2 regions of the Arthrobacter sp. KUASC02 genome follow, and region 2 is predicted to be linked to the other one. Evidence: riboswitches for the same ligand, from Rfam matches in the RefSeq annotation. Region 2 holds a riboswitch; the other holds the start of a gene.
What was found. Region 2 has a riboswitch for S-adenosylmethionine ahead of AC6JAC_RS01720 (DUF1737 domain-containing protein). Riboswitches for the same ligand answer to the same signal wherever they lie in the genome.

Region 1: linked by a shared signal. The riboswitch ahead of AC6JAC_RS15240 (bifunctional o-acetylhomoserine/o-acetylserine sulfhydrylase) and the one ahead of AC6JAC_RS01720 (DUF1737 domain-containing protein) in region 2 are both predicted to bind S-adenosylmethionine.

The regions. Positions count from the first base shown of each region.
Region 1 covers NZ_AP046053.1:3,278,524-3,282,138, reverse strand. Annotated here, with positions in the region: gene AC6JAC_RS15255 (histidine phosphatase family protein) at 1-360, opposite strand, end outside; gene AC6JAC_RS15250 (CPBP family intramembrane glutamic endopeptidase) at 446-1,213, shown strand; gene AC6JAC_RS15245 (VOC family protein) at 1,346-1,984, opposite strand; SAM riboswitch class IV at 2,145-2,260, shown strand; gene AC6JAC_RS15240 (bifunctional o-acetylhomoserine/o-acetylserine sulfhydrylase) at 2,335-3,615, shown strand, end outside.
Region 2 covers NZ_AP046053.1:385,008-388,622, forward strand. Annotated here, with positions in the region: gene AC6JAC_RS01710 (O-succinylhomoserine sulfhydrylase) at 1-399, opposite strand, end outside; gene AC6JAC_RS01715 (rhodanese-like domain-containing protein) at 400-810, opposite strand; gene AC6JAC_RS01720 (DUF1737 domain-containing protein) at 807-1,118, opposite strand; SAM riboswitch class IV at 1,153-1,267, opposite strand; gene AC6JAC_RS01725 (NtaA/DmoA family FMN-dependent monooxygenase) at 1,500-2,795, shown strand; gene AC6JAC_RS01730 (aromatic amino acid ammonia-lyase) at 2,800-3,615, shown strand, end outside.

The sequences.
Region 1 (3,615 bases), 2.9 Mb from region 2:
CCGGTAGAAGAAATGGCCGTACGCGTTGCGGAGTTCCTTCTGGTCCTCGATGTCCCCGGCGATCTGGAAGTTCGCCCAGTCCTGCTCCCGGAGCCGGGGCTCCTCGATGACCCGTTCAATGAGCGGGCCCAGGTTGAGCGCCTCGAGGGTCTGGTAGGCCCGGAGGTAGGGCGAGACGTAAACGCACACCTGCTGCCCGTCCAGCTCCCGGCGGATCTGCTCGCCGGCGGCCTGCGCCTGTGCCACGCCGAGTTCCGTGAGCGGTATCCGGTAATCCGGCACCCTGTTGTAGATGGAGGTGTCGGCGTTGGCGGCGGACTGGCCGTGCCGGATCATGATGATTTTGTCGGGCGCGCTCATAAATTCCTAGCATAGGCCCCGGGCCGCAGGGCTTCAGGGAGGCGGCGGACAGGAAAGAACCAGCAAGTGCAGGCAAGATAGGAACATGCTGGTTCCCTCCCGCCGTCGTCTGCGGATCGAAGTCTGGATTGTCCTGGGTCTGTCGCTGGGGCAGTCCGCCGTGTATTCGGTGGTGCAGCTGCTCGACAAGCTGACGCGGGCGCCCCTGGCGGAAGGTACGTCCACCCTCAACCGCTCGCAGAGCAGCCGCGAATACTTCGACCTGACCTACCAGTTGCTGGACATTATGTTCGCCCTGGTTCCGGTGGTCCTGGTCATCTATTTCCTCACCGAACACCGGGGGGCGGGGGAGTCCGGCGCTTCGGCGTTCCGCAAACTCGGCTTCAACTTCGTCCGACCGGGGAAGGACCTGTTGCAGGGGCTGGGCCTGGCAGCGCTGATCGGCATCCCGTCCCTGGGGCTGTACGCGGCCGGCCGGGCCCTGGGCATCACCACCGCCATCATCCCCAGCGCGCTGGATGCGTACTGGTGGACCATTCCCGTGCTGATCCTCTCCGCAGTGCGGCACGGGATCGTCGAGGAAGTCATTGTGGTGGGCTACCTGCTGGACCGGCTCGGGAAGTTCGGCTGGAGCATGCCGCTGGCCATCTTCGCCAGTTCCATGCTCCGCGGCAGCTACCACCTCTACCAGGGATTCGGCCCGTTCATCGGCAACGCTGTGATGGGCGTCGTGTTTGCCTGGATCTACACGAAGACCCGCCGCGTGATGCCGCTGGTGATCGCCCATGCGCTGCTGGACATCGTTGCGTTCGTCGGTTTCAGCCTGTTCGGCAAGGCGATCGGGCTGGGTTAGGCGATCGGGCCGGGTTAAAAGGATTCGGCCGCTATCGGTGGGTGGCGTCGTTGGCACCCGCTGATAGCGGCCGAAGATCGGGGGCAGCAGGCTGCCGGGTGGTCCCTTGGGGGACCACCTTGTGGAACAGGGTCAGATGGTTACTGCCCCGGAGGCGGTCTCGAAGGTGACTGAGAGGATTCCGGGCGTTCCCTTCGGGGCGACCCATTCAACGGCCACATCCTCCAGGGGCTTCTCCACCGGTTGGCCGAGCCATTCCGTGACGCGTTCGGCAGAGCCGGCGATGGTGAGGCTGGACATCTTAACGTTGCTCGGGTAGGCGTTGGACGGGTGAAGTTCCGGGTCGCCTTCCCACTTGAGCATGTACGGAACCTGCGGGTCTGCAATGAGGCCCAGGATGCCGATCTGCTTCCAGACGAGTTCGCGGCCGTCGGGGAACTTGCGGTTGCCGTTGACAGCCGAGCGGCCGAGGCGTTCTTCGAACGGTGCCAGGTCGTCCACTTCGACGCACCAGCCCATCCAGCCGCCGCCGGCTGCGGAGCGTGCCCGGACAGCCTGCCCGAACGGAGCCTTGTCGGAGGCCGGGTGGTCCAGGACCTCCACCACCTCCAGATACTTGTGCCCGGCGAGCGGGATAATCATGTTGCGGGTGCCAAAACGGGGGTGTACCCCGCCCTTCACGGCTTCGACGCCGAGGGCGGTTGCAATACGTTCGGTGGTGGCAGCCAAGCCATCTTGTTCACAGGCGTAAGAGACGTGATCCATGCGCATGCCCTCATCTTGGCACTTTGTGATGGAGCTCTCAGCTAAGGGTGGCCTAACCAAGATGGGATGTCATCGTTGACCCGCACAAGGCCCGTGAAATCACGCCGCTGACGTCCTTCGTCACAAAGCTGTTCACAGGCGATCCGCCCTTCCTAGACTGGGCCCAGGTCATGAGCGCCAGCATCGAGCCCCGGCTTGCTGGCCGGCAACCCTCGTTCCGCGGTGGGGTGCCCCGGGTGAAGACCTGGCCTGCCGGCAACCGCCGGGCGGCAAGCGCGGCACCAGTCCTGCCAGGGCATGTCCAGTACGGCATGTCCGGCACGGCCGAGGTGCCCTTCCTTAGAAGGAGCTCCCAGATGTCCAACGCATGGTCATTCGAAACCCGCCAGATCCACGCCGGCCAGGTGCCGGACAGCGCCACCGGTGCCCGGGCACTGCCCATCTACCAGACGACGTCGTTCGTGTTCCCGAGCGCCGAAAGCGCCGCCAACCGCTTCGCGCTGGCCGAGCTGGCGCCCATTTACACCCGCATCGGCAACCCCACCCAGGATGCGGTGGAACAGCGCGTTGCCAGCCTGGAAGGTGGCCTGGCGGCGCTGCTGCTCAGCTCGGGCCAGGCTGCCGAAACCTTCGCCATCCTTAACGTGGCCGAAGTCGGCGACCATGTGGTGGCCAGCCCCAGCCTCTACGGCGGAACCTATAACCTGCTGGCCCACACCCTGAAGAAGTTCGGCATCTCCGTGACGTTCGTCGAGGATCCGGACAACCTCCAGCAGTGGAAGGATGCCGTCCGGCCGAACACCAAGCTCTTCTTCGCCGAGGTGGTCTCCAATCCGCGCCAGGATGTCCTGGACATCGAAGGCGTGTCCCGCGTTGCCCACGAGGCCGGCGTCCCGCTGATCGTGGACAACACCTTGTCCACGCCGTATCTCATCCGGCCGCTGGAATGGGGTGCCGACATCGTGGTGCACTCGGCCACGAAGTACCTCGGCGGGCACGGCAGTGCCATCGCCGGAGTGATCGTCGACTCCGGCAACTTCGACTTCGGAAAGGACCCGGAGAAGTTCCCGGGCTTCAACACGCCGGACCCCACCTACAACGGCCTTGTCTACGCCCGCGACCTCGGGGCGGGCGGTGCCCTGGGCGCGAACCTTTCCTACATCCTCAAGGCCCGCGTCCAGTTGCTGCGCGACCTCGGTTCGGCGGTATCCCCGTTCAACGCCTTCCTCATCGCCCAGGGGCTGGAAACCCTGAGCCTGCGCGTGGAGCGGCATGTTGCCAACGCGGTGACCGTCGCCGAGTGGCTGGAGTCCAGGGACGACGTCGAATCCGTCGCCTATGCGGGCCTGCCGTCCAGCCCCTGGTACGAGCGCGGCCGCAAGTACGGACCCAAGGGCACCGGTGCGATCGTGTCCTTCAACATCGCCGGCGGGGCCGAGGCGGGCAAGCGATTCGTGGACGCCCTGGAGTTGCACTCCCACGTGGCAAACATCGGCGACGTGCGCTCCCTGGTCATCCATCCGGCGTCGACCACGCACAGTCAGTTGACGGCGGAGCAGCACGCCGTTGCCGGCGTGACCCCCGGCCTGGTCCGCCTCTCGGTGGGGCTGGAGCACATCGACGACATCATCGCCGAC
Region 2 (3,615 bases):
CGTTTCCACGCCCCAGCGCGGCAGGATTTCGTTCAGGATCACAAAGCAGGAGCCGAACAGCGACCGGGCAGCCACCACGCGGTCGCCCGCGGCCAGCAGCGCACCGAGGGCCGTGAAGACGGCGGACATGCCGGACGCCGTCGCAAAGCACGCCTCGGTGCCCTCGAGCAGCCGGAGCCGCTCCTGGAACGTGGCCACGGACGGGTTGCCGTAGCGCGAGTACACGAACCGTTCGTCTTCGCCGGTGAAGGCGCGTTCGGCGGCTGCTGCGGATTCATACACGAAGCCGGAGTTGAGGAAGATCGGCTCGGCCGTCTCCTGGAAGTTGGTGCGGTCAAGGCCGCCGCGGACAGCCTGGGTGTCGGGGCTCCAGCCGGCGGCGTCGGGATTGAAAGTCACTTAGTTCTTTCCGAGGTTGGTGGGCAGTCCGCGGTTTTTCCAGCCGTTGACGGTGCGCTCGCCGTAACGGTCCGGTTCGCCTTCAAAGCCTTCGAGGACGTTGTAGGCGGTGAAGCCGGCCTGCGTGGCGGCGATTGCGGCGGCGATCGAGCGGACGCCTGATCGGCAGAGGAACACCAGTTCGACGCCGGTGTCCTCCGGTGCCTGCTGCTTCAGCTGCTGAATGAATTCCGGGTTGGGGATGCCGCCGGGGAACGTCCACTGGATGAAGAGGGGATCGTTTTCGGTGGCTTTTGTGTCCGGGATGCCGATGTGGGCCCATTCGCCTTCGGTGCGGACATCCACCAGTACCGCGCCCTGTTCCAGTTTGGCCCAGGCGTCCTGCGGGGTCAGGTCTCCGGCGTAGCTCATGCGTGGCCCTCGAAACCTTCGCCGGGGAAGTCGAGGTCGAACTCAAGTTCGTCCACCGCCGTTGCCACAGCGGCGTCCGAGCTGGCGATGGCTGCGGGCAGCACCACGGCCTGCGCCACGATCACGCTGGTGCCGTTGAACGTGGCTGCCGGGCTCCCGTGCAAAACATAGCCATCGGCCAGGGCCGCGGAGATGCGCTCGCAGAACGAGCGGTCGTCGGGGCCGGTGATCAGCCGGTAGGCCAGCTTTTCCTGGGGCAGGTCCTGGGCCGGTTGGTCCTGGCCGGCGGCGGCCGGTTCGGTGGCCAGTGGGGCGGGTGCGTCAGACACGACGGATCTCCTTCTCTCACGCTTGCAGCTCGAATGGGTCGATATGCCGAGTATTCACCTGAGGCACCCCGCCGTGGAAGGAGGGTTGCCGACCGGCCAGTCAGGGCTTGGCACCGGTTCTCATTACTCCCCAAAAACGTAACACTTACGACGGCGGCCCGCACCGCCGTCGTCGTCATCTTCCGTAACGGGACATGGCAGAACGCGGCACTGCCCCCGCGTTTCCGGTGACCCGTACGTGACCCCATATTGCCGTTACAAAAGAACCTGCCGGGAGGATAATGACGGGAGATGAACCGCTGTAACGCCGGATGAAATCAGGCAGCCGTGAATGGATCGAACGGGAATACAGTCAGTCCCATGCTGCACTTCGGTTGGTTTGTGGGTCACGGCTTCGGCGTCCAGGGCTGGGGCACGCCCGGCTACGGCATCGGGTACGACTGGAAAAAACCCGCCCTGTACCAGCAAGCCGTGCGCGAATTTGAGCGGGCCGGGCTGGACCTGTTCATCATCGAGGACTCCCTCACCGTGCCGGACACCTACGGCGGCAGCGCCGAAGTGTCCTTGGCCCAGGCGTCCTTCGCTCCCAAACACGATCCGCTGGCCCTGGTTCCGTACCTGCTCTCCGCCACCGAGCACCTGGGCATTGTTCCCACGGTGAGTGCGTCCTTCTACCCGCCGTTCACCGCGGCACGGCTGCTGGCTACCCTGCAGCACTTCTCCAACGGCCAGGTGGGCTGGAATGTGGTGACCTCCGGCAGCGACCTTGCCGCGCAGAACTACGGCCTGGACCAGCAGATTGAGCACGATCTCCGCTACGAGAAGGCGGAGGAATTCGTGGACGTGGTGCGCAAGCTCTGGCGCAGCTGGGAGCCGGACGCGATCGTGGAGGACGCGGAGGCCGGCATCTTCGCGGACCACACGAAGGTCCACCCGATCAACCACGACGGCGAGTTCTTCAAAGTCCGGGGGCCGCTGAACACGGCGCCGCTGCCCGAGGAGCCGGTCCTGGTGCAGGCCGGGGCATCCCCGCGGGGCAAGGCGTTCGCGGGTGCCAACACGGACGTCGCCATCGCCCTGGCCAGGGGTGCGGACGGCATGAAGGCCTACCGGGACTCGATCCGGGCCGAGGCAGCCGCGGCAGGGCGGAACCCCGACGACGTCAAGGTGCTGTTCGTCCTCAAGCCCACCGTGGTCGGCTCCCGGGCAGAAGCGGACGAGCTCCGGGAGGAGCGGCGCCAACTCACGCAGCGCGACATCGACAGCCAGTTGAACTCCATCTCGTATCTCTCCGTCATCGACTTCAAAAAGTTCGACCTTGACGCCCCGCTCCCTGAACTGACCACCAACAGCAACCAGGGCACCCTGGACCACTTCGCCAAAGCCGGTCCGCCGGGCTCCACACTGCGCCAGCTCCTGCAGGCCCGCAGCGGCGGCGCCGGGGACAGCATCATCGGCACAGCCGAGGACATTGCCGACTACCTCGAGGAGACCGGGGCCCAGGTGGGCGGGGACGGGTTCCTGTTCTCCGGCTTCGTGGACCCGGCCACCGTCCACGGGGTGCTGGACCGCCTGGCGCCCGTGCTGCGGCGCCGCGGGCTGCTCCGGACAAGCTATGGCGACGGCGGCTTCCGCCGGAACCTGCTGGACTTCTAGTCCCATGGGCAACGGCAGCGGAAACTTCCTGATCGGCACGGCGCACCTGCGTGCCAGGGACATCGCCGAGGCCGCGGCTGACCCGGCCGTGAAGTTCGTCCTGAGCACGGACGCGCTGGAGCTGGTCGGGCGCTCGCGGGAGGTGGTGCAGCAGGCCATCGACTCCGGCCACCGCGTCTACGGCCTCAATACGCTGCTGGGTTCCGGGCGTGACACCGCCGTGGAGGAGCAGTCGATCCTCGCCTACCAGGTGCAGGTGGTGCGGTACCACAACAGCGGAGTGGGGGACCTGCTGGCCGCTGACGAGGTCCGGGCCGTCATCCTGGCGCGGCTGGTGGGCTTCAGCCGGGGCGGCTCCGGAGTCCGGCCGGAAACAGCCCGTTTCTACGCTGACATGCTCAACCGGGGCGTGGTCCCCGCCATCCCGCGCGAAGGATCCGTAGGTTCCGCGGACCTCACGCACCTGGCCGCGGTGGCCGCCGTCGCCATCGGGGAGGGACAGGCCGTGGGGGCGGACGGGCAGCTGGTGCCCGGCGGGCAGGCCCTGGCCGACGCCGGGCTGGCCCCGCTGGAACTGGCGCCAGGCGAAGCCCTGGCCCTGGTCAGCTCAAACTCCTATTCCATCGGTGTCGGCGCGCTGGTGCTGCACCGCATCCTGCGGCTCGCCGACCTTGCGGACACGGCGCTCGCACTGTCGCTTGAGGCGACGGCAAGGCACGACGGCGGCGGCAACCTCAGCCCGTTTTCGCCGGCGGTCCAGGCCGCCAAAGCCGTGCACGGGCAAGCGGTCACGGCGGCCCATGTGCTGCGGCTCCTTGAG